3 regions of the Zoogloea sp. GW822-FHT05C07 genome follow, and region 2 is predicted to be linked to each of the others. Evidence: riboswitches for the same ligand, from Rfam matches in the RefSeq annotation. Region 2 holds a riboswitch; each other region holds the start of a gene.

Region 1 (9,705 bases), 1.5 Mb from region 2:
GGGCGGATGCTGGAAGCCCGCCGCCGCTTCATCACCGATGCCGCTCACCAGCTGCGCACGCCGCTGGCGGTGCTCAACACCCAGGCCGAATACGCCCTGCGCCAGGACGACGCCGGCGAGATGCGCCACGCGGTGGAAGCCCTGCACCGCAGCCTGGGCCAGGCTACCCGGCTGGCCAACCAGCTGCTGTCCCTGTCCCGCGCGGAGCCGATCAACGGCTTGATGCTGAAGCAAGAGGACGTGGATCTCGCCGCGGTGGCGCGGGACGTGGTCATCGACCTGCTGGTGCTCGCCGCGCGGCACGACATCGACCTGGGCATCGAAGGCGGCGACGCCCCGGTGATCGTCCGCGGCCAGCCACTGCTGCTGCGCGAGATGATCTCCAACCTGGTGGACAACGCGCTGCGCTACACGCCGGCCGGCGGTGTCGTGACGGTGCAGGTGGATGTGCGAGCGGGTGGCGCCGACGCACCGCCGATGGCCCGCCTGCGGGTGGTGGACGACGGTCCGGGCGTTCCGCCCGACAGCCGCAACGCGGTGTTCCTGCGCTTCTACCGCCTGCCCGGCAGCGACCACACGGGCAGCGGACTGGGGCTGTCGATCGTGAAGGAGATCGTGCTCGGCCACCACGGCGAGATCGAGCTGGACGACGCCCGGCCGGGCGCCGCCGAACGGCCGGGGCTGGCCGTTACCGTGCGCCTGCCGCTCGCCGCCGCCGACGCGGCGGACTCAGCGCACGAGGAATGAACGGAAGTTGTTTTCCTTGCCGAGGACAAGCCGGCCAAACTCGTCCAGCAGCTCGGGGCCGATGGCGTCCGCCGGCACGCGACAGGACGTGAAACCGAAGCGCTCCAGGTTGCGCGACTCGATGACCACCTGGCGCGTCTCGAAGTCGGCCCGCCACACCACCAGCACGCTGATCTCGTCGTTCACCGTGAAGGTGCCGAGTTCCAGCTCGCGCTGGCGGTTGCGCCGCTCCACGCATTCGAAGCGCAGCCCGAGGTCGAACAGCATCTGGCGCAGGCGCTCGACCGCATGGCCGGCGCGCTCGATGATTCGCACACCGCCGCCCTTCAGCGTGTAGCCGAAGGTCACCCGCTCGATGCGGCCACCATCGCTCTCGGCCTGGGTGCGGAAGTCGGCAAAGCCTTCCAGCCAGGCCAGGTTGCGGAACGCGTCGCCGGCATCCAGAAAGATATAGTTGCGCGCCACCTTGGGCTTGAGATAGTTGAGTTGGGTGCTCAGGTCGTGGAAATACTCGAAGGCCGCACGCAGACGCCGGTCGAGGCTGGTCCTGGCTGCATCGACCCGTTCGAAGGCGTCTTCGGCAGCCCGCTGGCGGGTCTCCACCTCGCCGCGCAGCTGGTCCAGCAAGCCGCCACTCCGTACGGTCGGCAGCGGCTCCTCGTCCTTTTGCGCGGCGGCCGCCTGGCCAGCGAGGCGCACCGGCGGGAAGTCGTTGCCCGGGACCTCGTGATAGGTCTCCTTCGAACGGGGCAGGCCGCTGTAGCGGGAGTCGATCTCCTGCACGCGTTTTCGCGCCGCCTCCAGATCGAAGGAGTTGATGTCGGCGAGCAGGGCCTCTGCCTCCGCATCCAGGGTGTCGGCCTTCGTATCCTCGCGTCGGCTCCGCTCCTTGTCCGGACAGGAATCCGGAAGGGAGGGCGAGGCCATGCCGCGGCCGGGAGGGAAAAAGGAATCGGGTTGCACGGAAGTCAGGACACCACTGGAAATTGATCCGCTGGAAGGGACCGGGGTTATTACAGATGCAAGTATTCCGCTGCCTGCGGGCCCGGTCAATCCCGGAATGGTGCGGGATTACCCTCCAATCCCTGTGAAAAATTCCCAGTCCCGGAAACTCTGTCCCCGAAACGGGCAAAATCCAGCATCGTTCGCTGCCTTCCGCTAGGGCAGCTTGCACGCGTAAAGGACATGCGGTTAGACTCCGCGCCGTTACGGGTGCCGACCCTGCGTCTGCAGGGAAGGTGAAACGGGAAGTCCGGTGACGTCGGTGAGCATGCTCTCCCCGACCATTCCGGCGCAGCCCCCGCTGCTGTAAGCCTGACGAATCTGCTCCACGCCACTGGGTTTTTCCCGGGAAGGCCGGCAGAAGAGAGTGAAGGCGAGCCAGAAGACCGGCCTGTGACGATTTGGTGTGGTACCGGCCCCGGGGTGTGGGCAGATCCGACCGATGGGCTTGCCCAGACCCGTTGCCGTCCCGTTCCCTCCGCCGTCTTCCGGAACCGTCGCCGCCACAGGTCCGCACCCGCCTGGTCAGTATGCGTTTGTTCTGCACATCCCCGTTGCCCTGCCGCACTTCGTTCAATCGACACGAAGGAAAGCAAGCATGCACATCGAACCGGGGTACGTCGCCAGTGCCAAGATCGTCGCCGCCAACGCCGCCGCCGTGGCGCTGCTCGGCAGCCAGTCCATCCACCTCCTCAAGCAGCCGCAGCTGATCGCCCGCACGCTCATCGCCGGCGTCTTCTTCACGCTGTTCATGCAGGCCTTCCACCTCAAGGTCGGCCCGTCCGAACTGCACTTCCTCGGCGCCATGCCGATCTACCTGTCCCTCGGCTTCGTGCCGGCCCTGTTCGGCTTCGCCATCGGCCTGCTGGCCCAGGGCCTGCTGTTCGAGCCGACCGACCTGGTGCATCTGGGCGTCAACACCCTGTCCCTCGCCGTGCCGCTGATGCTGGTGCATGCCACCTTCGGCCAGCGCCTCGCCCGGCTTGATGTGCGCAGCATCCTCAAGCTCGATGCCGCCTACTACAGCGGCGTGACCCTGATGGTCGGCTTCTGGCTTGCCATCGGTGAGGTCGCCACGCCCTTCTCCGCCTGGCTGGCCTTCGCCTCGTCCTACGCCGCCATCGTGATGGTCGAACCGATCTTCACGCTGCTGGCCCTGCAGGCCATCGGCCGCCGCCAGGACAACCCGGTGGTGCGCTTCTGCTTCGCCGCGAAGGCTGCCTGATGGCTGGCAAGGTCTGGTTCGTGGGCGCCGGTCCGGGCGACCCGGAGCTGCTCACCGTGAAGGGCCGCCGCCTGCTCGAAGAAGCCGGCGCGATCCTCTTCGCCGGCTCGCTGGTGGATCAGGCGGCGACGCTGTTCGCGCCGCCCGGCTGCGAGATCCGCGACTCCAAGGACATGACGCTGGAAGAGATGAGCGCCTGGCTCCTCGACCAGACCGCCCGCCACGCCACCGTGGTGCGCCTGCAGACCGGCGACCCCGGCCTGTACGGCGCGCTGGTAGAGATGACCCGCCCGCTCACCGCCGCCGGCATCGAATGGGCGGTGGTGCCGGGCGTCTCGTCGGCCTTCGCCTCGGCGGCGGCGGCCGGCGAGACCCTGACGCTGCCGGAAGTCACGCAGACAGTGATCCTGACCCGCGTCGCCGGGCGCACGCCGATGCCGGCGGGCGAAGAACTGGAAGCACTGGCCGCCCACCGGACGACCCTGTGCATCTTCCTGTCCATCACCCTGCTGCACGCGGTGCAGCGCGCGCTGCGCGCCGCCGGCTGGGCCGAGGACGCGCCGATCGTGGTGGTGCAGAAGGCCAGCTGGCCGGGCGAGGAGAAGATCGTCCGCGGCACCCTCGCCGACATCAAGAAGCGCTGCCAGGCCGAGAAGATCGCCAGCCAGGCAATGATCATCGCCAGCCCCACGCTGGGCGCCGCCGACTGGCCGACCCTGGCCCGCTCCAAGCTCTACGACCCGGCCTTCGGCCACCGCTTCCGCAAGGCTTCGGCCGCCTCTGAAGAGACTTCCGCATGAACGACACCACCCTGCTCCTCGTCGGCCACGGCTCCCGCAACCGGGACGGCAACAAGGAAATCCTGCACTTCGCCGCCCAGTGGCGCGAACGTCACCCGGCCTGGCGCATCGAGGTGTGCTTCATCGAGCACGCCGACGTGCTGCTCGCCGAAGGCCTCGACCGCGCCGCCCGCGACAGCCGCCGCGTCGTCGTGCTGCCCTTCATCCTCAACGCCGCCGGCCACGTGAAGATGGAGCTGCCGGCCGCCATCGAGGATGCCCGCGCCCGCCACCCCGGCGTGGACTTCGGCTGCACCCGCCACCTGGGCATGGGCCGCGAGATCCTCGCCGTGCTGCAGGGCCAGCTCGACCGCCTGATGAAATCCCTGGCGATGCCCGACCCCCAGACCACCGGCGTGGTCCTCCTCGGCCGCGGCTCGTCGGACGCCGGCGCCAACGGCGAACTGGCCCGCATGGCACGCTGGCTCTTCGAGGACAACGATCACGAGCTGGTGGACCTGGCCTTCACCGGCGTCACCTGGCCGCGCCTCGAAACCATCGTCCAGCGCCAGGTGCGCCTGGGCATGACGCAGATCTGCGTGGTGCCGGTGTACCTGTTCACCGGCGTGCTGATCGAGCGCATCCAGGCCCAACTGGAGCGCCTGCGCCAGCAGTACCCGCAGGTCGCCTTTGCGCTGGGCACCCACTTCGGTTTCGACAAGGGCATCTTCGACCTGCTCGACGCCCGCGTGGCCGGCGCCGAATTGCCGGAGGGCGGCCTGCTCGAATGCGACGGCTGCAAGTACCGCCAGGCGGCCGAAGCCGAGCACCTCCACGACCACAGCCACACCCACACCGGCCATGCCGGCTGCGGCCACAACCATGACCACGAGCATGGCCACGACCACCCCCATGAACACGCCCACGCCTGAGCCCGCCATGAGCGCCAACACCGTCACCGAACAGCTCACCGCCGCCGGCCGCGCCATCGAGCACGACTCCTTCGCGATCATCGACCGGGAAGCCGGCCCCCACGCCTACAGCACTGAGCAATGGCCGCTGGTGCGGCGGATGATCCACGCCAACGCCGACTTCGAGTTCAATGGCCTCACCGCCTTCCACCCTCAGGCCATGCAGGCCGGGCTGGAGCGCATCCTGGCCGGCAACACGCCAGTCGTCGCCGACGTGGAGATGATCTGCGTCGGCCTGTCGAAGCCGCGCCTAGCCCACTTCGGCATGACGACCCACCAGTTCATCTCCGACCCGGACGTGATCGCCGCCGCCCAGGCCGAGGACACCACGCGCGCCGTGCAGGCCATGCGCAAGGCCCACCGGCATGGCCTCCTCGACGGCGCCATCGTCGGCATCGGCAATGCGCCCACGGCACTGATCGAGGTCGTCCGGCTGATCCGCGAGGAAGGCGTCCGCCCGGCCCTGGTCGTCGGCATGCCGGTCGGCTTCGTGTCGGCGGCCGAATCCAAGGACCTGCTGATGGAGCCCGGCGACGTGCCGTGGGTCGCCATCCGCGGTCGCAAGGGCGGCTCTACGCTGGTCGTCGCGGCCATCCACGCCATCCTGGGCCTGGCCGAAGAGCGCCAGCGCCAGGCCGCCTGAGGCCACCGATGGCTGCAGGTCACACCCTCCCCGAGAAGGTCCGCAAGGGCGATCCGAAGCGGGATCGCGGCAACCGCACGGGCTTCTCAACCGGCGCCAACTCCGCCGCCGCCGCCGCCGCTGCGACCCTCGGGCTGGTCCAGGGCCGGGTGCCGGAGGCGATCGAATGCGTGCTGCCCAACACCCAGCGGGTGCGCTTTTCCATCACGGAAGGGTGGACCGACGGCCTGCACGCCCGCGCGGTCAGCATCAAGGACGCCGGCGACGACCCGGACGCCACCAACGGCGCCCACCTCACCGCCGAAGTCGAGCTCCTGCCCGGCGCCGCCGGCCAGATCGTGCTGCGCGGTGGGCCAGGCGTCGGCACCGTCACCAAGCCCGGCCTCGGCCTCGACGTGGGCGGCCCGGCCATCAACCCGGTGCCGCGCCGCAACATCACCGACAACGTGCGTGCCGCCGGCGCTCCCATCCTGGAAGCCGGCGACGGCATCGCAGTGACCATCTCGGTGCCCGGCGGCGAGGAGATGGCCAAGAAGACCCTCAACGCCCGCCTCGGCATCCTCGGCGGCATCTCCATCCTCGGCACCACCGGCATCGTGCGTCCCTACTCAACTGCAGCGTTCCGGGCCAGCGTGGTGCAGGCGGTGGACGTGGCCGCCAACCAGGGGCAGACCAGCGTGGTGTTCACCACCGGGGGTCGCACCGAGAAATGCGCGATGCGCAGCTTCCCGGAGCTGGACGAAGCCTGCTTCGTGCAGATGGGCGACTTCGTCAAAGCGGCCTTCCAGACCGCCGTCAAACAAGGCATGCAGCACATCATCGTCGGCGCGATGGTCGGCAAGCTCACCAAAATCGCCCAGGGCCTGTCGGTCACCCACGCCTGGCGCGAAGAGGTCGACCGGGAGCTGATCGCCGGCGCCGCCGCCGAAGTCGGCGCCCCGCCCGACCTGGTGGAGGAGATCCGCGCCGCCGAAACGGCCCGCTTCGCCGCCGAACGACTGGCCGAGCTGAACCTCACCGTCGCCTTCCACCGGGCCCTCGCCGAGCGCGCCATCCGCAGCCTGCGCGAGCGCTACCCCGGCCCCCACCGTCTCACCGTGCTCGCCTGCAATTTCGAAGGCGTGCCCATCGTCACCGTCGAAGAACATGAACTCGCCTGAGCAGTGCCGCATCGTCGGCATCCTCGATGACGGCTGGTTCGGCCTGGGCGACCCGGCCCGCACCGTCCTCATCGAATCCGATCTCCTCATCGGCGCCCGCCGCACGCTGGATCTCGTGGCCCCCTACCTCCCTCCCAGGGTGGAACTGCGAGATATGGACGGCCAGCTCGGCCGTGTCCCGGAATGGGTCCGTGCGGCGCGCGGCGCCGGCCACACCAGCGCCGTGCTGGCCACCGGCGACCCCCTGTGCCATGGCATCGCCAGCTTCCTGGCCGGCAAGCTCGGAGCAGATGCCATTACCGTGCGCCCCGCCGTGTCCACGCTGCAACTGGCCTTCGCCCGCTTCAGGAAATGCTGGCAGGCCGCCGCCATCGCCTCGGTGCACAGCCGCGACGCTGGCGAATGGCAGGTCGGCGCAACGCCCGAGCACGGCCTCTACCCGCTCGTCCGCGCCGCCTCCCGGCATACGCTGATCGGCGCCTTTACCGGCCCTGACAACAACCCGGCGCGCATTGCCCGGGCGCTGATCGCCGCCGGCCACAAGGACGACTTCCGCCTGTCGGTCGCTGCCCGCCTGTGCCTGCCGGACGAAACCCTGTTTGCCGACCTGCCGCTGGGCGACGCCGCCGGCATGGACTTCCCCGATCCGAACATCGTCGTGCTGGAGCGCATCACGCCGCCCGACAGCCGCGCCACCTTCGGCTTCGACGATGCCGACTTCGTGCAGCGCGCCCCCGAGAAAGGCCTCATCACCAAGCAGGAAGCCCGTGCCCTGTCCCTCGCCAAGCTGGGCCTGCGCCCCGGAAGCCGGGTGTGGGACATCGGCGCCGGCTCCGGCTCGGTGGGCCTCGAAGCCGCCCGCCTGGCTTACGACGGCCACGTGTGGGCCATCGAGAAGAACCCCGGCGACGCCGACAACGCCCGTGAGAACGCCCGCCGCCTGAAGGCCAGCAACTACACGCTGGTGGAAGGCAAGGCTCCGGCCGGGCTGGATCAATGGCCCGATCCCGACGCCGTCTTCATCGGCGGCTCCGGCGGCGAACTGGCCGAGCTGATCCGCCTGGTCCTTGCCCGCCTGCGCCCGCACGGACGCCTGGTGATGAACTTCGTGACGCTCGAGAACCTGGCCACCGCCACCGCCGCGCTCAGCGCCGCCGGTGCAACGTGGGATGTGGTCCAGCTGCAGGCCGCCCGCAGCCAGCCCATCCTCGACATGCACCGCCTCGCCGCGCAGAACCCGGTGTGGATCGTCTCGGCCACCCCGGCCGCGCCCCAACAGCAAGGAAACCCGCAATGACCGCTCCCCGCCTCGGGCGCCTGATCGGCGCCTCCCTCGGCCCCGGCGATCCCGAACTCATCACCCGCCGCGCTTGGGCCGCGCTGCAGTCCGGCGCCCGCTGGCTGTACCCGGTGAAGAAGGCCGAGGAATCCTCCTACGCCCTCGGCATCGTCGAACGCGGCGGCCTGGCCGTGCCCGAGGATGCCGAAGCGCTGGTCTTTCCGATGACCCGCGATCCGGTCGCCCTCGCCAAGGCCTGGTCCCGCGCGGCGAGCCGCACCGTCGAGTTGCTGCGCGAAGGCCGCGACCTGGTGTTCCTCGTCGAAGGCGACGCCTCCACCTTCGCCACCTTCGGCCACCTGGCCCGCGTAGTGCGCGAGCTGGCGCCGGACGTCGAAGTGGAAACGATCCCCGGCGTCAGCTCCTTCGCCGCCGCCGCAGCCGGCACCGGCCTGTCCCTCGCCGAGGAGGATGAAACCTTCGCGGTGATCCCCGCCGCCTACGGCGTGCCGGTGGTCGAGCGCCTGCTCGACGAGTTCGACACGCTGGTGCTGCTGAAGGTCAAACCGCTACTCGACGAGATCCTGGACCTGCTGACCCGCCGCGGCCTGCTCGCCACCAGCTGCTTCATCGAGAAGGTCGGCTCACCGGAAGAACGCATCGTCCGCGACGTGGCCAGCCTGGCCGGACAGAAGGTCAATTACCTGTCCCTGATGCTGGTGCAGAACCCCAAGCGGGTCCGCGGCGAACTGCGCCGTGGCTGCCGCAAGCACGCAGCCGTCGCCCCCGCCTGAGCGGCCGGCATAGCCAACAAAAATCAACCAGAAGAACGCCTCCCCAACGGAACCCCGAGCATGTCCCAGCACCTGCCCTTCTCCACCAGCCGCATCGCGGTCGTCTCCATCACCCGCCACGGCATCGCGCTGGCCGGCCGCGTGGTTGCCGCACTGCCCGGCGCGCGCCTGTTCGCGCCGGAGAAGTTCGCCGCCGAGGCCGAAGCCGCCGCACCGGGCGTCGCCGCCTGCTACGCCGGCAAGACCGGCGAGCAGATCCCCATCCTGTTCTCCAATTTCGACGGCATCGTCGCCATCGTGTCCCTCGGAGCGATGGTGCGACTGGTCGCGCCCTACCTGGTCAAAAAGGAATCCGACCCCGGCGTGGTGGTCATCGACGAGGCCGGGCGCTTCGTGATCCCGATGCTGTCCGGCCACCTGGGCGGCGCCAACGCGCTGGCCGGCACCATCGCCAGCGCCCTCGACGCCACGCCGGTGCTCACCACGGCGTCCGACGCACGCCAGACCCTGGCCGTCGATCTGCTCGGCCGCGAACTCGGCTGGACCTTCGAAGCCAGCCACGACGAGGTCGTGCGGGCCAGCGCCGCGGTGGTGAACGACGAACCGGTGGCGGTCGTGCAGGAAGCCGGCAGCTCCGACTGGTGGCTGCGCCACGCCAACGGCCGCAGCGGTCCGCTGCCCGCCAACTTGGTGCCCTTCGCGCGTCTGGAGGACGTGGAGCCGGAGCGCTTCGGCGCCGTGCTGTGGATCAGCCACCGAGACGAGCCGGCCGAACTGGCCCCGCGCCTGGCCGGCAAGCGCGTCATCTACCGCCCGCCGGTGGACCGATGAATCGGCGCCAGCCCGTAGCCCTCGGCATCGGCTGCGACCGCGGCACGCCAGCCGCCAGCGTGGCCGCGGTGGTCACCGAAGCGCTGGCCCTGTGCGGCGCCACGTTGCATGACGTGGCCGCCGTCGCCAGCATCGATCTGAAGGCCGACGAGCCCGGCCTGCTGGAGTTCGCCCACGCGCAGGACTGGTACATCCGCTTCTACCCGGCCGTCGCACTGGCCGGAGTGGACGTGCCCAACCCCTCGGAAACCGTCCGCAAATACACCGGCACGCC
Region 2 (9,705 bases):
GCCCAGCCGGCAGAACCGGGGTTTACCGCAGCCGGCGCTCAGAACTCCAGGCCGGCCTGGGCGGCGATGCCGGCCTTGAAGGCGTGCTTCACTACACCCATGTCGGTGACCGTGTCGGCCGCCGCGATCAGCGCTTCCGGCGCACCGCGGCCGGTGACGATGACGTGCTGCATCGGCGGGCGGGCCTGCAGGTCGGCGATCACCTCGTTCACATCGAGGTAGGCGTACTTGAGGACGATGTTGAGCTCGTCGAGTACCACCAGGCCGATCTCCGGATCGCGCAGGAAGGCCCGCGCCTGTTCCCAGCCAGCCTTGGCGCTGGCAATGTCGGCGCTGCGGTCCTGGGTGTCCCAGGTGAAGCCGTCGCCCATCACGTGCCAGCTGACCTCCGGCTGGCGGCGGAAGAAGGCTTCCTCGCCGGTGTCGGAGCGGCCCTTAACGAATTGCACCACGCCGGCCTTGAGGCCGTGGCCGAGGGCCCGCGCCAGCACGCCGAAGGCAGCGCTGGACTTGCCCTTGCCGTTGCCGGTGTTCACCAGCAGCACGCCGCGCTGGTCGGTGGCAGCGGCGATGGCGGCGTCGACGACGGCCTTCTTGCGTTCCATGCGGGTCTTGTGACGGGCATCGCGTTCGGTGTCGGAGGATGTGTCGTGGTTGGTCATGGTGGTGTTTGTGGGCTCGTTGGAGGGCTTGTGGTTTTCTTGTGAGTTTCCTGTGGATTTCTTGTGGGGAAAACGAGTTCGCCCCACAGGTACAACAGGCACAGTAAAGGTCTGGACTGTGTCCAGCGGCTTTCAGGCTGGGACGAACAGCGTTGCCGTACCGTCGGCGACGGCCCGCAGCGGATGGCCGAAGGCCGCCGACAGGCGCTCGGCGGTGAGCACTTCGGCGGCCGTGCCGAAGATATGGCCGCCTTCGCCGTCGAGCAGCAGAACGTGGCTGGCGTAGCGGGCGGTCAGGTTGATGTCGTGGAGGACCATTGCCACGCCGGCGCCAGCGCTGGCCAGCTCGTGGAAGTGGTCGAGCACCGCGACTTCATGGTGCAGGTCTAGGTGGGCCAGCGGTTCGTCGAGCAGATACAGACGCGGCCGCTGGACCAACAGCGTGGCGATGGCGAGGCGCTGGCGCTCGCCGCCGGACAGCGTCGGCACCTGGCGCTCGGCGAAGCCGCCCAGGCCCATGCTAGCCAGCGCGGCGAGGGCGATCGCCTCGTCCTCCGGCCCTTCCCAGTCCCAGCGGCCCAGGTAGGGGTGGCGGCCGACGAGGGCGGTTTCGAGTACCGTCGCACTGAAGAAATCGGGCTGGCTCTGGGCCAGCAGGCCGCGCAGGCAGGCTTCGTGGCCGCGCGGCCAGGCCGCGTAGGGTTGGCCGGACAGCAGCACGGCGCCATCGGTGGCCGCGCGCAGGCCGGCCAGAGTGTGCAGCAGGGTGGTCTTGCCAGCGCCGTTGCGGCCGAGGATCACCAGGGTGTCGCCGGCCTGCAGCGTGAAATCCAGAGCGCGCACCACGTCGCGGCGGCCCACCTGCACGCTGAGGCGCTCGGTGGCGAGGATCGATGGGCGCACGTCCATCTTCATCGCGGATGTTTCGCCAGCAGGAACAGGAAGACCGGCACGCCGATCAGTGCGGTGAGCACGCCGACCGGCAGCTGGATCGGTGCCACTACGGTGCGCGCGGCGGTGTCGGCGGCGCACAGCAGCACGCCGCCGGCCAGCGTGGCGGCGGGCAGCAGCAGGCGCTGGTCGTTGCCGATGGCCAGACGCACCAGGTGCGGCACGATCAGGCCGACGAAGCCCACCGAGCCGATGGTGGTCACCGCCACTGCGGTGAGCAGCGCGCCGAGGCCGTAGACCAGGCCACGCAGGCGGTCGACCCGCACGCCGAGGGCACGGGCAGTGATTTCGCCACGGGCCAGCAGGTTGAGTTCGCGGGCGAAGGGCAGGGCGGCCAGCAGTCCGAGGGTCAGCAGAGCCAGTGCCGGCCAAGGGCGGGTCGCGTTGCTGGCGTCGCCCATCAACCAGAACAGCATGCCCTTGACCCGCCCTTCGGGGGCTAGGCTCAGCATCAGGGCCACCGCCGCGCCGCAGCCGGCGGCGACGATCACGCCGGTGAGCAACAGACGGGTCTGCGTCCACGAACCGTCGCCGTGGGCGAGGCCGAACACCAGCAGCGTGGCGCCGAGGGCGCCGATGAAAGCGCCGCCGTCGATCCAGCCGGCCGTCGCGCCGGCCACGATCGCGCCCAGCGCGCCAACCGCCGCGCCGCCGGAAATGCCCAGCACGTAGGGATCGGCCAGCGGGTTGCGCAGCAGCACCTGCATCAGCGTGCCGGCCAGGGCCAGCAGGCCGCCGCAGGCGAAGGCGGCGATGGCGCGGGGCAGGCGCAGCTGGCGGATGATGTCCGCCTCCATGCTGCCTTCACCGTTGCCCAGCGCTGCCAGCATGTCCTGCACGGACACCGGCATGGCGCCAGCCGACAGGGACCAGGCGAAGGCTACCAGCGCCGCTGCCATCAGGCCGGTGATGACCAGCCGGGCGCGCAGGCGCATGTGGCGCATGCTCACCGGTTGATGTCGGGCGGCGGTGTGCCCGTCGGCCATGGTCCCTCCGTGCATGGGGCTTATTTCGGTGCGTAGCGTACGCCGAAGAAGACGTTGGCGCCGGCCGTCTTGTAGCCCCAGGTGGTTTCGTACTGCTTGTCGAGGATGTTGTTGGCCCGTGCTTCGAGGCCCAGCTCCTTGGTCAGCGCGTACTTGGCGAAGGCGTTTACCAGCCCGTAGCCGCCCATTGGGTTGACCTCGTTGGTGCGGTCGTAGCGGCCGCCGGCGCCCTGCCATTCGGCGCCCACGGTGAGGGCCGCGAAGCTGCGGCTGATTGCCAGGTTGCCGGTCTTGTTGGCGCGGCGCTGCAGGCGCTTGTCGGTGTCCAGGTCCTTCGGATCGAGGAAGTCGATATTGGCGACGATGTCGAAGCCGGCGAGCTGGCCGCCGTAGCCCAGGCTGATGCCTTCTAGGCGGGCGCTGCCGACGTTCTGCGGGATGAAGTTCTGGTCGTTGACGATCAGGTTGCTGATGCGGTTGCGGAAATAGGTAGCGCTGACGCTGTGCCCGTGCTGTTCCCACAGCAGGCCGACTTCCTTGTTGTAGGCGCTTTCCGCCTTCAGGTTGGCGTTGCCGTAACCCGGGTAGTACAGCTCGTTGAAGGTCGGCGCGCGGAAGGCGTTGCCGATGCTGCCCTGCACGCGTAGCGTCGGCAGGATCTGGTAGCCGTAGCCGGCGTAGCCGGTGGTCTTGCCGCCGAACTGGCTGTTGTCGTCGTGGCGGGCGTTGAGCTGGACCTTGTGCGGGCCGAAGCCGGCGGTCCACCCGAGCAGGGCCGAGTTGATCGTGCGGCTGACGTCGAAGGTGTCCTGGTTGACGGCCTTCTGGTGCAGGTTCTCGTAGGCGGCGAGCAGGGTACCGACCGGCAGGCGGATGTCGTTCTGCCACATGAACTGCTGCTGGGTGGTCTTGATCGACGCGCCGTTGGGGGCGTAGGAGGCGAAGTCCTTCGAATCGTCCACCGACTGGCCGAAGCGCACGGTGCTGGTCCACACGTCCGTGAGGCGATTGCGGGTGAACAGGTTCCAGGCGTTCTGGATATTGTTGTTGTAGTTGTCGAAGCCGACGCCCGAGTCGTAGTGGTTGCGGCTGGTGGCGTAGAGGATCGAGGCACCCACTTCATGGCCGTCCGTCAGGCGATAGCCCAGGTTGGCGGAGAAGTTGCTGTTGCGGTACGGATCCTTGTCCGGGTTGTAGTAGAAGGGCTGCTTGGCCTTGCTGTAGATGGCGCTGTAGCCATCGTTCTCGGCATAGCCGCCGCGCACCGAGTAGGACAGCTTGTCGGTACCGCCGGACACGCCGACCGAGGTTTCGCGGGTGCCGTAGCTGCCGATGCCGACGAAGGCGTCCACCTTCGGTGCGCCTTCGCCCTTGCGGGTGAAGATCTGGATCACGCCGCCGATGGCATCTGCGCCATACAGCGCGGAGGCCGGGCCGCGGACGATTTCGATGCGCTCGATCTGCGACAGCGGGATGTCCTGCCAGCTCGGCGTGCCGAGGGTCGTCGAGCCGAGGCGCATGCCGTCCACGATCAGCAGGGTCTGGCGCGGGCTGGCGCCGCGGATGAAGATGTCGGTGGCCTTGCCGGGGCCGCCGCTGGAAGCCATCTGGATGCCGGGCTGGCGGGCCAGCAGTTCGGGCAGCGAGAAGGTCGAGCCGGCGCGTTCGATCTGCTCGCGCTCGATGACGGTGATGTCGGCCAGCGACTCGTCGGCACGCTGGGCCTGGCGGGTGGCGGTGACGACGACGGTGGGCTGCTCGGCCGGCGCAGCCAGCGCAATGGCGGGGAAGGCGGAAGCGACCGCGAGGGCGGCGGTGGAAAGGCGGATGATCATCTGTCAGGTTCTCCCGGACCCGGTGGCGTCCCCGCCGACTCGGGTGGATTGCGTCTGGAAATGCCGGGGAGTAGCCGCAGAAGGCCGGACAGGATCACGGCCGCGCGCATTGCCACCACCCCGTGGCACTTCCGCTGTTGTGTGATCGAGGCCGGTATCCGGGCTCACAAGCCGAGCCGGTGCGGCACAATGCCGACCGGACAGGACGCATCGCCTTCCCAGGCCCGGTGGGCCCAGTGGCTGTGTGATGCGTCTGGCGCTTGCTTACCGTTGCGGGGGCAGCACAGGCATTGCGGCTTCCGTGGAAGGACGCGCACCTGTTTCCCGTTTAACTCCTGGCCTGGATGGCCGCTGGAGCACCTGGAGCACGCGTGTCGCCGGACCGATTCGGCCCTGTGGCGACAACGGCGGCGATAATACCACCAAAATCAGTCACTTCCCGAATTTGGTTGACGTTTACGTCAATCAACTGGAGCCTTCTTATGTCATCTGAATTTATCCTGGGCGGCGCCCGTTCCGGCAAGAGCCGCCACGCCGAGCAGGCTGCCGCCGCCAGCGGCCTGGCCGTGCATGTGATCGCCACCGCCGAGGCGCTGGACGAAGAGATGCGCGTGCGCATCGCCCGCCACCAGGTCGACCGCCCCGCCGGCTGGAACGTCGTCGAAGCGCCGCGTGCGCTGGCGGAGGCGCTGCAGGCGACGGCGTCGGCGGAGCGCTGCGTGGTCGTCGATTGCCTGACCCTGTGGCTGGCTAACCTGCTCGACGGGGCTGAGAACCTGCCGCCCGCTGCCGGCGCCGAGTTGCTGCCGGCCTTTGCCCGCGAGCGCTCGGCCCTGCTCGAACTGATTCCGCGGCTGCCGGGGCGGGTGATCTTCGTCGCCAACGAGGTGGGCCTCGGCCTGGTGCCGGAAAGCCCGCTGGGCCGCCTGTTCCGCGACGAGGCCGGGCGCCTCAACCAGGCCGTGGCCGCCCTCTGCGGACGGGTGACTTTCGTCGCCGCGGGCCTGCCGCTGATCCTCAAGGGGGCCTGAGGGCCGGGCGGTAATAGGTCACAGCCCGGTCATGTCCCGCCGCATAGCGGTGTCAGCTTGCTGCAGGGCACCATGGATCCCCTAAAAAAAGCAAACGGGAATCCACACCATGAGCACTCAACGCCTTGCCAGCAACGTCGGGCAGATCTGCCGCATCGCGCTGCCGTCCTATCCGGGCAGCGGCGCCACCTGGTACGTGGACGGCGCCAACGGCGCGGTCCGCGTCTGCCTTGAGGAAAGCCAGGCGACGGCCGCGCAGCCGTGCGACGGCAGCCAGGTCTTTTCGGTGATCGGCGAGGTGGCCGGCGACTACGAACTGCGTTTCGTGCTAAAGCGCGCGTGGGAGCGCGAGGTGCGCAACAGCCGCCGGGTCGTCCTGCAGGTCCGTTCCATGGGTCGGCAAAACCGCGCCAATTAAGGCTTCCCGGCCGTCCGGCGGATATCGCGGGGCGGCTGTCCAGGCGCGTTGGCGCTTGAACAAATGGTTTGGGCGTCCTAGCATCCGCGGCCTCGACACCGTCCGCAGATGCGTCCCATGACCTACGCCATCGTCCGTCCCGACCAGTCTCTCGCCCCCGCGCTGCAGCAGCGCATCGACACCAAGACCAAGCCCCTCGGCGCCCTCGGCCGCCTCGAGCCGTTGGCCCGCCAGATCGGCCTGATCCAGCAGACCCTCAGCCCCGAGCTGCGCCGGCCGCACATGCTGGTGTTTGCCGGTGACCACGGCGCGGCCAAGGCCGGCGTGTCCGCCTATCCCCAGGACGTGACCTGGCAGATGGTCGAGAATTTCCTCGCCGGCGGCGCCGCAATCAACGTCTTCGCACGCCAGATGGGCATGGGCCTGACGGTGGTGGATGCCGGCGTGGCCCACGACTTCGGCAACCGTCCCGGCCTGATCGACGCCAAGGTGGCGCCGGGCACCGCCAACTACCTGGAAGAGCCGGCGCTGACCGTCGCCCAGCGTGACGCCGCGCTGGCTCGTGGCCGCGAGCTGGCCCGCGGCCTGGCCGCCGACGGCTGCAACGTGATCGGTTTCGGCGAGATGGGCATCGGTAACACCGCCGCCGCGTCCCTGCTGACCCACTGCCTCACCGGCACCGAGCTGGACGTGGTGATCGGCCGCGGCACCGGCCTCGACGACGCCGGCCTGGAGCGCAAGCGCGCCTTGCTGGCCAAGGCGGTGGCCCGCGGCGGGCGCCGTGGCGATCCGCTGGAAGCGCTGACCGAGTACGGCGGCCTGGAGATCGCGATGATGGCCGGTGCGATGCTCGGCGCCGCCGAAGCCGGCATGCTGCTCTTGATCGACGGCTTCATCGTCACCAGCGCGCTGCTGGTGGCCTACGAGATCGCGCCGGAGATCATCGACTACTGCGTGTTCGCGCACCGTTCCGAAGAGCCTGGCCACGCCGTGCAGCTGGCCCACCTGGGCGCCGCGCCGCTGGTCCAGCTCGACCTGCGCCTCGGCGAGGGCACCGGCGCCGCGCTGGCCTTCCCGCTGGTGCAGGCGGCGGTCAATTTCCTCAACGAAATGGCCAGCTTCGAATCCGCCGGCGTCAGCGGCAAGGACGCGTGAACCCCGCCGGCCGCCAGTCCGCCGCATCGTCATGATCCGCGCCCAGCTCGAGCTGATCTTCATCGCCATCGCGTTCTTCAGCCGCCTGCCGGTGCCGGGCTGGGTGGACTTCGCGCCGGACAAGCTGGGCCGCGCGGCGCGCTATCTGCCGCTGGTCGGCTGGCTGATCGGCCTGATCGGCGCGGCGACCTACTGGCTGGCGGCGCAGCTGCTGCCGGTGGATCTGGCGGTGGTGCTGGCGATGGCGGCGACCGTCCGCGCCACCGGTGCCTTCCACGAGGACGGCTGGGCCGACACCTGCGACGGCCTCGGTGGCGGGTGGACCAAGGACCAGGCGCTGGCGATCATGAAGGACTCGCGGATCGGCAGCTACGGCGCCATCGGCCTGGTGCTGCTGTTGCTCGCCAAATACCTGGCCCTCGCCGATCTGGGCGCCGATGACGACTACCCGGTGATCGCCGCGCTGCTGGTGGCTCATCCCTTGTCGCGCCTTGCCGCGGTGAGCGTAATGGCGGTGCTCGACTACGCGCGCAGCGACGACAGCGCCAAGTCGGCGCCAGTGGCGCGCCGCCCGAGCGCCACCGAGCTGGGCATCGCCACGCTGGCCGGCATCGTGCCGCTGTTGCTGTTGACGCCGCTGGAGGCGCTGGCCGCGCTGCTCGTCGCCGCAGTGGTGGCGGTGGCCGCGGCGCGCAAGTTTGCCCGCCGGCTCGGCGGTTATACCGGTGATTGTTTGGGCGCCACCCAGCAGCTCGCCGAAATCGCCATCTACCTGGGGATGCTCGCCGCGTGGAGCTTTACCTGATCCGCCATCCCCGGCCCGCCGTGGCGCCGGGGATCTGCTATGGCCAGACCGACCTGGGGCTGGCCGAGTCCGCCGCCGATGTGGCGGCGCGCCTGCGTCCGCTGCTGCCGGCCGACTTCGCGCTGTACGCCAGCCCGCTGGCCCGCGCTCGCCTGCTGGCTGAAGCCTTCGGTACGCCGCGGCTCGAACCGCGTTTGAAGGAGATCCACTTCGGCGAGTGGGAAGGGCGCAGCTACGACGACATCGGCCGCGCCGCACTCGACGCGTGGGCTGACGCACCGCTGGATTTCGCGCCGCCGGGCGGCGAGTCGCCGCGCCAGATGGCGGCCCGCGTCCACGATTTTCTCGCTGAGTTGCAGGCCGCACCGCCGCCCGCCGCGGTGGTGGTCGCCCATGGTGGCCCGCTGCGCGCGCTGGCCGGCCACCTGCTCAAGCTGCCGCCGGAACACTGGCTCGGCCTGGATTTCGCGTGCGGCGAGGTGACCCGCCTGGACCTCCACGACTGGGGCACGCTGCTGCGCTGGTTCAACCGCTGAGCAGACGGCGGGCTGGGGCACAATCGGGGCTGTGTCCACAGCCCGTGTTCCACCGATGCAATTCATTGCCTGCACCCTCGCCGAGCACGGCGACGCGATCCTGGCCATCTTCAACGAGGCCATCGCCACTTCTACCGCCCTCTACGACTACCAGCCGCGCAGCCGCGACAGCATGACGTCCTGGTTCGCCGCCAAGACAGCCGGCAACTACCCGGTGATCGGCGCGGTGGACGAGGCCGGCACGCTGCTGGGCTTTGCCAGCTACGGCCCTTTCCGCGCCTTTCCGGCTTACAAGTACACCGTCGAGCATTCGGTCTATGTGCACCGCGAACAGCGCGGCCAGGGCCTCGGGCGGGCCCTGCTGGAGCGTCTGGTGGAGGCGGCCACGGCGCAGGACTACCACCTGCTGGTGGGCGTCATCGACATGGCCAACGCTGGCAGCATCGCGCTGCACGAACAGCTCGGTTTCGCCCATGCGGGCACGCTGCCGGAAGTCGGTTTCAAGTTCGGTCGCTGGCTCGACGTGGGCTTCTACCAGCGCCGCCTGGAAACCCCGCTGCAGCCGGTGGACGGGTGATCATTCATCATATTTGTCCGCTACACTCCGGCATCCACCGAATTCTGCCGGGCCCATGGACATGGACCACTTCCTTGCCGACGACGGCGAAAAGCTGCACCTGAAGACCTCCGGCGATGGCCCGCCGCTGCTGTTGCTGCATGGCTGGACGTCCACCCATCGGGACTGGAACCCCTTCATCGAAGCCTTCGAGGCCCGCTTCCGCGTGTATCGCTGGGACGCCCGCGGCCACGGCGGGCACGGGCTGCGGACCGATACCGTGCCGACCGTCGCGCGCATGGCACGCGACCTGCAGAACCTGCTCGACCACTACCGCCTCGACCAGGTGGTGGCGGTCGGCCACTCGATGGGCGCGCTGACCCTGTGGCAATACCTGCGCGATTTCGGTGCCGCCCGCCTGTCGCGGCTGGTCTTCATCGACCAGTCGCCGCGTCTCGTCACCGACGACGACTGGAAGAGCGGCATCTACGGGGATTTCGACGCTGGCCGCAACGCGGCCTTCATCGGCGAACTGCAGCGGGACTTCGCCGAGGCGGTGCTGCGCCTGGCGGCCGACGGCCACAACGAGCGGGCCCGTACCAAGTACGCCGAGAACGGCAACGGCATCCAGACCGCCCGCCAGCGCCTGCAGGCCCTCGAGCCCGGGCCGCTGATCGAGTGCTGGCGCAGCCTGACCGCTGCCGACTACCGGGACGTGCTGCAGGCCATTCCGGTGCCAGCGCTGCTGGTCTATGGCGGGGCGAGCAACT
Region 3 (9,705 bases), 2.6 Mb from region 2:
TTCGATGCAGTGCTGGTAGGTCCAGGTGTGCAGGGCCTCCTCGTACACCTGGCGGGCCTGGTAGATCTGCAGCTCGGGGGCGCTCATCTTCTCCATCACCGCCAGGCCGATGTTGCGCATGGCCAGGATGTCGGAGGTGGTGAGGTAGGCCAGCACGTTCTCGAAGACGTGGCGCTCGGCGGACGTGAGCTTGTGGTGGTAGTCGTGCACGTCCTGGGCCATGGAGATTTCCAGCGGCGTCCAGTGGTTGCGGTTGGCCTTGAGGAAGAACTCCCAGGCCCACGGGTACTTGAAGGGCGCGAGCTGGTTGATGTCGGTATGACCGCCGACGATGCGCTTGTCGGCGGCATTCACCGGGGCCAGCGCGGCGGACTGCGGCGCGCCGGCCGGGCGCACGGGGGTGTCCCAGTCGTTGAAGGGGGCGTTCATTGGCAGGCCTCGCATTCCGGGTTGTCGATGGAGCAGAAGCGCGGGGCGTCTTCGCTAGCGGGCGCGGTGTGCTCCCGTTCGCCGGCCTTTTCCATCTGGCTGGCGCCGAGGGTGCGCAGGTAGTAGGTGGTCTTGAGGCCGCGCAGCCAGGCCAGCTTGTAGGTTTCGTCCAGCTTGCGGCCGGACGGGGTGGCGAGGTAGAGGTTGAGGGACTGGGCCTGGTCGATCCACTTCTGGCGGCGGGCCGCCGCTTCGATCAGCCACGCGGGGTCGATCTCGAAGGCGGTGGCGTAGCGGGCCTTGAGTTCGTCCGGCACCCGGTCGATGCGGGCCAGCGAGCCGTCGAAGTACTTGAGGTCGGCGACCATCACTTCGTCCCACAGGTCCAGCGCCTTCAGGTCGCGGACCAGCGCTTCGTTGACCACCGTGAATTCGCCGGACAGGTTGGATTTGACGTAGAGGTTCTGGTAGGCCGGCTCGATGCTGGCCGACACGCCGACGATGTTGGAGATGGTGGCGGTCGGGGCGATGGCGACGCAGTTGGAGTTGCGCATGCCGTGGCGGGCGATGCGCTCGCGCAGCGCGGCCCAGTCCAGGCGGCTGTCCCGGTTCACGTCCAGGTGGCCGGCGCGCGCCTCGGCGAGCAGGTCCAGGCTGTCCAGCGGCAGGATGCCCTTGTCCCACAGGCTGCCGTCGAAGCTGGCGTAGCGGCCGCGCTCGCGGGCCAGCTCGGTGGAGGCCCAGTAGGCCTGGTAGCACACGGCCTCCATGCTGCGGTCGGCAAACTCCACCGCTTCGGCGGAGGCGTAGGGCAGGCCGAGGGCGTACAGGCAGTCGGCAAAGCCCATGATGCCGAGCCCCACCGGACGGTGCTGCAGGTTGGCGCGGCGGGCCTTGGGGGTGGCGTAGAAGTTGATGTCCACCACGTTGTCGAGCATGCGCAGCGCGGTGCGGATGGTCCGGGCCAGCTTGTCGGTGTCGAGCTGGCCGTCCTTGAGGTGGGCGGGCAGGTTGACCGAACCCAGGTTGCAGACGGCGGTTTCGCTGTCGGAAGTGTTGAGGGTGATCTCGGTGCACAGGTTGGAGCTGTGCACGACGCCCACGTGCTGCTGCGGCGAGCGCAGGTTGCAGGCGTCCTTGAAGGTGATCCACGGGTGCCCGGTCTCGAACAGCATGGTGAGCATCTTGCGCCACAGCTGAACGGCCGGCAGGCGCTTGAAGAGGCGCAGCCCGCCGGCGTCGGCGCGGGCCTCGTAGGCGACGTAGGCGGCTTCGAAGTCGGTGCCGTAGCGCTCGTGCAGGTCGGGTACGTCCGACGGGGAGAACAGGGTCCATTCGGCGTTCTCATGCACCCGCTTCATGAACAGGTCGGGAATCCAGTTGGCGGTGTTCATGTCGTGGGTGCGCCGCCGCTCGTCACCGGTGTTCTTGCGCAGGTCGAGGAACTCCTCGATGTCCAGGTGCCAGGTCTCCAGGTAGGCGCACACCGCGCCCTTGCGCTTGCCGCCCTGGTTTACGGCGACGGCGGTGTCGTTGACCACCTTCAGAAAGGGGATCACGCCCTGGCTGTGGCCGTTGGTGCCCTTGATGCGGCTGCCGAGGGCGCGCACTGGGGTCCAGTCGTTGCCGAGGCCGCCGGCGTATTTCTGCAGCAGTGCGTTCTCCTTGACCGCCTGGTAGATGCCTTCCAGGTCGTCCGAGACCGTGGTGAGGTAGCACGAGGACAGCTGGGAATGGCGCGTGCCGCTGTTGAACAGGGTCGGTGTCGAGCACATGAAGTCGAAGCTCGAGATCAGCGCGTAGAACTCGATGGCACGGGCTTCCCGGTCGATCTCGTTGAGGGCGAGGCCCATCGCGACGCGCATGAAGAAGATCTGCGGCAGCTCGATGCGGCGCCCGTCCACGTGCAGGAAGTAGCGGTCGTAGAGGGTCTGCAGGCCGAGGTAGCCGAACTGCAGGTCGCGTTCGGGGCGAAGGGCGGCGGCGAGGCGGGCTAGATCGAAGTCGGCCAGGCGCGGGTCGAGCAGCCCGGCGGCGATCCCGCGGCCGACGAATTCCGGCAGCTGCTCGGCGTACAGCCCGGCCAGCGCATCGAGTTGCACGCCGTGGCCCAGCACTTCCCGCGCCAGGCTGACCAGCAGCAGGCGCGCGGTGGCCTGGTTGTAGCCGGGTTCGCGCTCGATCAGGCCGCGCGCGGCGAGGATCAGCGCCTGGTCCACGTCGGCGAGGGGAACGCCATCGTAGAGGTTGCGGAGGGCGTGGTCGAGGATGGCCTGGGGGCTGACACCATCGCCCAGGCCGGCGCAGGCGGCCCGGCAGTTGGCGAGCAGGCGGGCGGTGTCGAGGGGGATGCGGCGCTCGCCGTCCAGTACGTGGAGGATAGTCGCGGCCGCGCTGTCGACTGGCACGGCGGCCCGTTCCGCTGACCGGCGTTCCCGGTACAGCACGTAGGCGCGGGCCACGTCGTGCTCGCCGGAGCGCATCAGGGCCAGTTCGACCTGGTCCTGGATGTCCTCGATGGAGACCGTGCCGCCGTCGGGCAGGCGGCGGGTGAGGGCGCGCAGTACGGTGTCGGTGAGGCGGCCGACGATCTCGCGGACGCGGGACGAGGCGGCGCTGGCGTTGCCCTCCACGGCGAGGAAGGCCTTGGTCATGGCCACGGCGATCTTGTCGGCGTTGAAGGTGACGACGGCTCCGTTGCGGCGGATGACCTGCAGCGCGGCGACGGCGGTTTCATGGCTGCCGGCGTGGCTCGGCGAGGATTTCAGGATGGCGGTCTGCAAGCGGGTTCTCCGTGTCCGGGGGGGCGGAGAGCCGAGGGAGCAATTGGAGCGCGGCAGCGGGAACCCGGCAGGGCGGCCCGCCGCACGACGGCGGCAAGACTCCTCGTTTCAGGGACACCCCGCCCCAAAAGCGCAAAAGGATTGGGCCATGGCAGGTCTCCTGACTCTCGGGTCCGCGTGTCGTGCCGGCCTTCCCGGAGCGCATCCAGTGGCTGTGGGGGCACGAAACTCGCCGATTACAGTTGCGGGGGCAGTGCCGGCATTGAGACCGTGGTCTCGCACCGGCTTCCCTTTTCATCCCCTGGCGGGGAACCAATGACGGGGCGGAGTTTAGGCGGCGATTGATGGGGATGTCAATCGATGAGGCCGCTATCTAGTTATTTTTACCGCTCCGTAATCAATGGATAGTAGGTTGGCTTGCAGTGCCCCCCTGTGGCGCGGCGCCCCATCCTGGCCAGCTAAGCTGGGAACGCATCACCCGGTACGCGTACCCAGCCTTCCATGAGGATGCGCGCGCTGCGGCTCATGGAGGCGCGGGTGACCACCCAGCCGCTGTCCGTGGCCTGGGCCTCGGCGCCGACGCGCAGCGTGCCGGACGGATGGCCGAAGCGCACGGTGTTGCGCTTGCCACCGCCCGCGGCGAGATTGACCAGGGTGCCGGGGATGGCTGCGGCAGTGCCGATGGCCACCGCCGCCGTGCCCATCATCGCGTGGTGCAGCTTGCCCATCGACAGCGCGCGCACCAGCAGGTCGATGTCCGCGGCGGCGACGGCTTTGCCGCTGGAGGCCACGTAATCGGCCGGCGGGGCAACGAAAGCGATCTTCGGGGTGTGCTGCCGTGTGGCGGCTTCGTCGAGGCTGCGGATCAGCCCCATGCGCAGGGCGCCGTGGGCGCGGATGGCCTCGAAGCGGGCCAGCGCGGCGGCGTCGCCGTTGATGGCGTCCTGCAGTTCGGTGCCCTGGTAGCCCAGATCCGCGGCGTTCACGAAGATTGTCGGGATGCCGGCGTTGATCAGCGTGGCGCGCAGGCGTCCGCCGGCGATGACGGTTTCGGGCAGCTCCAGCTCGTCCACCGAGCGGCCGGTCGGGAAGAGGGCGGCGCTGTCGTTGCCACCCTCGCGGTCACCCTCGTCAGCTGGATCGACGAATTCCAGCGCGACCTCGGCGGCGGGAAAGCTGACGCCATCCAGCTCGAAATCCCCGGTTTCCTGCACTTGCCCATCCCGCAGCGGGACATGGGCGATGATGGTCTTGTCGATGTTGGCCTGCCAGATGCGTACCGTGGCCAGGCCATCAGCCGGCAGGCGGGACGCGTCGACGAGACCGGCGGTGATGGCGAAGGGGCCGACGGCCGCCGACAGGTTGCCGCAGTTGCCGGACCAGTCCACGAAGTCCCCGTCGATGGCGACCTGGCCGAACAGGTAGTCCACGTCGTGATCGGGCCGCGTGCTCTTCGACAGGATCACCACCTTGCTGGTGCTGGAGGTGGCGCCGCCCATGCCGTCGATCTGCTTGCCGTAGGGATCGGGGCTGCCGATCACCCGCTGCAGCAGGCGGTCGCGGGCCGGCCCCGGCGCGCGGCAGGCTTCCGGCAGGTCGTCTACGCGGAAGAACACGCCCTTGCTGGTGCCGCCGCGCATGTAGGTGGCGGGGATGCGGATCTGCGCCGGAAAGGCGGGATGGGTGACGCTGCGGGTCATGTCTGCTTCCTTGCCGGTGCGCGGCGGAGAATCATCAGCGCGGCATTGTAGGCGGGGAAAGGCGCATCCGCGGCCGTGTCGGCGCTTGCATCCATGTACGGATCACTTTATGTTCAAACGACTGTACGAGGACGGAGTATCAGAAGTGGCTGCACCGAAAGCTGGCGAAACCCCCAATGCGGATACCCGCGAACGAATTCTTGATGCGGCCGAGCGCCTTTTCATGGCCAACGGCTACGACGGGACGTCGATGCGCCAGATCACCAGCGGAGCGGCCGTCAACCTGGCGGCGGTCAATTACCACTTCGGCTCCAAAGAATCCTTGATGCAGGAAGTCTTCCGTCGGCGGCTCGACTGGCTGAACGATGAGCGCATGCGCATCCTCGATACGCTGGAACGGGAGTCGGCGGGCAAGCCCCTCAAGCCGTCGCAGATCGTGGATGGCTTTTTCGGGACTTTGCTGCGCCTGGCCGACAACGAGGCCCGCGGCGGCATGACCTTCCTGCGTCTGCTCGGGCGAACCCTCACGGAGCCCACCGAGTTCATCCACACCTTCCTCGCCCGGGAATACCGCACCGTCGTCGAGCGCTACAAGGAGGCGCTGTTCAAGGCGCTGCCGGATGTGCCCAAGTCCGAGATCGTCTGGCGCTTCCACTTCATGCTCGGCGCCACCTCGTTCGCGATTGCCGGCATCGATGCGCTGCGGGTGGTGACCGACTGGCAGATCGAGGATGAAACGGAGATGGACCGCTTCGACCGTCTGCTGCCGCGCCTGATGTCCTTCCTGCTCGGCGGCTTGCGGGCGCCGTTGCCGCAGTTCGAGGGCGCTGCGGACTGACGCGCCGTCCGGCTGGCTCCCCGAGGCTTCGGGCTGCAGGGGCCGGAGCCGGATCTGGAGCGCCGGGACGTGCGCTCCGCCACCTGCATCTGACGATCTGCATCTGACGATCTGCATCTGACGATCTGCATCGCCGGCACGCAAAAAAGACTTGCCGCCGCGATGAAGGCTCCTTAATATAAAACGAACGTTTGAACAGTTCTGATCCAAGAAGCCTTCGGTGTAGCAGGGCTGTTTTTTTGCCTCTCGATTAAAACGAACGTTTGTGCATTTCGGTTTCGATGTTCTTGCTTATTACAAAAGTACAAAAGGAGACGACTTGATGCGAAACATGCTGCAACCCCGCGCTATCCCGCTGCTCATATCGGCGCTGGCCTTTTCCGGTTCGGCAGGCGCCGCCGGCTTCCAGCTCATGGAGCAGAACGGTTCAGGGCTTGGGACGGCCTATGCCGGTCAGGCCGCCGTTGCCGAGGACGCCAGCACGATCTATTTCAATCCGGCCGGGATGACGATGCTGTCGGGCACCCACAGCTTCAGTGCGGTAACGACGGTGATCAACCGCAGCACGCGTTTCACGAACGATGGGACGACGCCCATGCCGGTCATCAATCCGCTGACCGGCGCGCCCACCGGTGCCTTCCATCCGGTCGGTGACTCGGGCGGTAACGGCGGTGGTGCGCACGCGGTACCGGCGATCTATTACGCCTACGCCTTGTCGTCGGACTGGCGGCTCGGTCTTGGAATAGGGCCGACCTTTGCCGACGAGACGGAATACGACAGCACCTTCGTCGGACGCTTCTCCGGCCAGAAGACCCGCATCCGCCACATCAACGTCAATCCGTCCGTCGCCTACCGCGTCAATGAGCGACTGTCGCTTGGCGTCGGCGTCGACTACGTCGTCAGCAAGATCGAATTCACACAAGCCACGCCCTATGTCGGCGCACCGGTCGGGCGCCTCAAGGGCGATGGCCGGGCCTGGGGCTACAACGCCGGCCTGATGTATCAGCTGGACGACGCCACCCGGTTGGGCGTGAGCTACCGCTCTAAGGTAAAGGTCGATCTGGACGGCACGCAGACTGTGCCGGGCCTGATCGATCGGTCGATCACCGCCTCCATCGAGACGCCGGACACCTTGTCCATTGCTCTCCAGCACAAGCTCGACGAGCGCTGGACGCTGCTCGGCGACTACTCCTGGACCGGCTGGAGCAGCCTGCAGACGCTGGCGCCCAAGGTGGCCGCCAACGGTGCGGCTGCCACGGCGCCGCTGCGCTACAACTTCAAGGACACCTGGCGCGTGGGCGTCGGCGCGACCTGGCAGTACAACCAGGACTGGAAACTGCGCGCCGGCACCGCCTACGACAAGAACCCGATTCCCGACGATGCCAGCCGCACGATGACCGTGCCCGACGCGGACCGCATCTGGCTGGCCTTCGGCGCCAAGTGGGCCGTCGCGCCCAATACCAGCCTGGATTTCGGCTACGCCCACCTGTTCCTCAAGGACACCCACACGGCGCGGGTGGTCACGAACACGGCCGAGACGGTGACCCTGCAGACCGTGCGGGGCAAGTTCGAAAACAGCGTCGACCTGCTGTCCGTCCAGCTGAATTACGCCTTCTGATGCATTGCCTGCTGTATTACCTGAATTGCATAATCAATACCCTCAAAGGAGACAAGCCTTGAACAAGCTGATCGTAAGAAAGGCGGCAGTCCTCGGCGCCGGCGTGATGGGCGCGCAGATCGCCGCCCACCTCGCCAATGCCGGTGTGCCTGTCATGCTGTTCGACCTGCCCGCCAAGGGCGGTGACAAGAACGCGGTCGTAAGAAAAGCCCTCGACGGCCTCAAGAAGCTCGACCCGGCGCCGCTGGCGAGCAAGGACACGCTGCGCTTCATCGACGCCGCCAACTACGAAGAGCACCTGCCGCTGCTCGCCGACTGCGACCTGATCATCGAGGCGATTGCCGAGCGCATGGACTGGAAACACGATCTCTACGCGAAGATCAGCCCCTTCCTGGCGCCGGACGCGGTGATCGCGTCGAACACCTCCGGCCTGTCGATGAGCGCGCTGGAGCAGGGCCTGCCGGAGGTGCTGCGCCCGCGCTTCTGCGGTGTGCACTTCTTCAACCCGCCGCGCTACATGCATCTGGTGGAGCTCATCGCCACGCACAGCACCGACGCTGCGCTGCTCGACGCGCTGGAAACCTGGCTCACGTCCCGCCTCGGCAAGGGGGTGATCCGCGCGCTGGATACACCGAACTTCGTGGCCAACCGCATCGGCGTCTTCTCCATCCTGGCGGTGATGCACCATACCCAGGCCTTCGGCCTCGGCTTCGACGAGGTCGATGCGCTGACTGGCCCGAAGATTGGCCGGCCGAAGAGCGCCACCTACCGCACCGCCGACGTGGTCGGTCTGGACACGCTGGCCCACGTCATCAAGACGATGCAGGACACGCTGCCCGACGACCCGTGGCATGCGCACTTCACGACGCCGGCCTGGCTGAAGTTGTTGATCGAGCAGGGCGCCCTTGGGCAGAAGACCCGCTGCGGTATCTTCCGCAAGCAGGGCAAGGAGATCCAGGTGCTCGACCTGGCCGAGCAGGGCTATCGGTCGTCTTCCGGGGAAATTGCCGATGAGGTCGCCGCGATCCTCAAGCTTCGGAATCCGGCCGAGAAGTTCGCCGCACTGCGGGCCTCGCAGTATCCCCATGCGCAATTCCTGTGGGCGATCTTCCGCGACATTTTCCACTACGCCGCCGTGCAACTCGAGAACGTGGCCGATAACGCCCGCGACCTCGACCTGGTCATGCGCTGGGGCTTCGGCTGGGCGCAAGGCCCGTTCGAGACCTGGCAGGCCGCTGGCTGGTCCGCCATTGCCGATGCGGTGGCCGCCGACATCGCGGCCGGCAAGGCGATGAGCGATGTGCCGCTGCCGGCCTGGGCGCTGGAAGCTGGCCGTGCCGGCGTGCATACGCCGGAAGGCTCCTGGTCGGCCCGCCGCAATGCCTACGTGCCGCGTTCAGACCTGCCGGTTTATCGACGCCAACTCTTCCCCGAGCGGGTGCTCGGCGAGAACGCGGCGCCGTCGGAACAGTCCGGCGAGACCCTGTACGAGAACGACGGCGTGCGCCTGTGGCGCTTGCCGGCGGTCGATGCCGGCATCGGCATCGTGTCGATCAAGTCGAAGATGCACACCATCGGCAACGAGGTGCTGGACGGCGTCATCGCCGCGGTCCGCCAGGCGGAAACCACGCTCGACGGCCTCGTCGTCTGGCACGAGGCGCCGTTCGCCGTCGGCGCCAATCTGCAGCAGGTGGCGGAAGCCATCGGCGCCGGCCGCTTCGACGTGCTTGAGGCGACCGTCGAGAAATTCCAGCGTGCCTCGCAGGCGCTGAAGTACGCCCAGGTTCCGGTCGTTGCCGCGGTGCAGGGCATGGCGCTCGGCGGCGGCTGCGAGTTCGTCATGCATGCGGGCAAGCGGGTGCTGGCGCTGGAAAGCTACGTCGGCCTGGTGGAAGCCGGTGTCGGCCTGATCCCGGCCGGTGGTGGCTGCAAGGAATTCGCGGTGCGCGCGGCCGACCTGGCCGCCCAGTCGGCAACGCCGACGGAGGTGTTCAACTTCCTGCAGCCGGTGTTCCAGACGATTGCGATGGCGAAGGTCGCCAAGAGCGCGCAGGAGGCCATCGACTACGGCTTCGCCCGGCCGTCGGACACCGTCCTGTTCAACGCCCACGAGCTGCTGTGGGTCGCCATCCGCGAAGCACGCGCGCTGGCCGATGCCGGCCATGCGCCGCCGCAGTTGGCCCGCGGCATTCCGGTCGCCGGCAAGAACGGCATCGCCACCTTCGAGATGATGCTGGTGAACATGAAGGAAGGCGGGATGATCTCCGCCCACGACTACAAGGTGGCCAAGGCCGCCGCCACCGCCCTGTGCGGCGGCGAGGTGGAAACAGGCAGCCT

Evidence for each region. A riboswitch is a leader RNA that binds a small molecule or an ion and turns the genes downstream of it on or off. The one in region 2 is predicted to bind cobalamin.
Region 1: another riboswitch for cobalamin. It lies ahead of AC3QL2_RS18085 (energy-coupling factor ABC transporter permease); the one in region 2 lies ahead of AC3QL2_RS11235 (TonB-dependent receptor domain-containing protein).
Region 3: another riboswitch for cobalamin. It lies ahead of AC3QL2_RS24150 (ribonucleoside-diphosphate reductase subunit alpha); the one in region 2 lies ahead of AC3QL2_RS11235 (TonB-dependent receptor domain-containing protein).

The regions. Positions count from the first base shown of each region.
Region 1 covers NZ_CM179510.1:3,894,046-3,903,750, reverse strand. The annotation lists gene AC3QL2_RS18095 (sensor histidine kinase) at 1-747, shown strand, start outside; gene AC3QL2_RS18090 (hypothetical protein) at 730-1,674, opposite strand; cobalamin riboswitch at 1,941-2,158, shown strand; gene AC3QL2_RS18085 (energy-coupling factor ABC transporter permease) at 2,348-2,974, shown strand; gene cobM (precorrin-4 C(11)-methyltransferase) at 2,974-3,774, shown strand; gene AC3QL2_RS18075 (sirohydrochlorin chelatase) at 3,771-4,685, shown strand; gene AC3QL2_RS18070 (precorrin-8X methylmutase) at 4,693-5,367, shown strand; gene AC3QL2_RS18065 (cobalt-precorrin-5B (C(1))-methyltransferase) at 5,376-6,527, shown strand; gene cbiE (precorrin-6y C5,15-methyltransferase (decarboxylating) subunit CbiE) at 6,514-7,824, shown strand; gene cobI (precorrin-2 C(20)-methyltransferase) at 7,821-8,600, shown strand; gene AC3QL2_RS18050 (cobalamin biosynthesis central domain-containing protein) at 8,661-9,431, shown strand; gene AC3QL2_RS18045 (cobalamin biosynthesis protein) at 9,428-9,705, shown strand, end outside.
Region 2 covers NZ_CM179510.1:2,380,774-2,390,478, forward strand. The annotation lists gene cobO (cob(I)yrinic acid a,c-diamide adenosyltransferase) at 39-662, opposite strand; gene AC3QL2_RS11225 (ABC transporter ATP-binding protein) at 795-1,577, opposite strand; gene AC3QL2_RS11230 (FecCD family ABC transporter permease) at 1,574-2,557, opposite strand; gene AC3QL2_RS11235 (TonB-dependent receptor domain-containing protein) at 2,620-4,434, opposite strand; cobalamin riboswitch at 4,567-4,813, opposite strand; gene cobU (bifunctional adenosylcobinamide kinase/adenosylcobinamide-phosphate guanylyltransferase) at 4,917-5,465, shown strand; gene AC3QL2_RS11245 (protease inhibitor I42 family protein) at 5,575-5,883, shown strand; gene cobT (nicotinate-nucleotide--dimethylbenzimidazole phosphoribosyltransferase) at 5,992-7,038, shown strand; gene AC3QL2_RS11255 (adenosylcobinamide-GDP ribazoletransferase) at 7,073-7,843, shown strand; gene cobC (alpha-ribazole phosphatase family protein) at 7,828-8,379, shown strand; gene AC3QL2_RS11265 (GNAT family N-acetyltransferase) at 8,435-8,956, shown strand; gene AC3QL2_RS11270 (alpha/beta fold hydrolase) at 9,018-9,705, shown strand, end outside.
Region 3 covers NZ_CM179510.1:5,260,831-5,270,535, reverse strand. The annotation lists gene AC3QL2_RS24155 (ribonucleotide-diphosphate reductase subunit beta) at 1-429, opposite strand, end outside; gene AC3QL2_RS24150 (ribonucleoside-diphosphate reductase subunit alpha) at 426-3,212, opposite strand; cobalamin riboswitch at 3,346-3,545, opposite strand; gene prpF (2-methylaconitate cis-trans isomerase PrpF) at 3,671-4,912, opposite strand; gene AC3QL2_RS24140 (TetR/AcrR family transcriptional regulator) at 5,058-5,750, shown strand; gene AC3QL2_RS24135 (OmpP1/FadL family transporter) at 6,073-7,368, shown strand; gene AC3QL2_RS24130 (3-hydroxyacyl-CoA dehydrogenase/enoyl-CoA hydratase family protein) at 7,427-9,705, shown strand, end outside.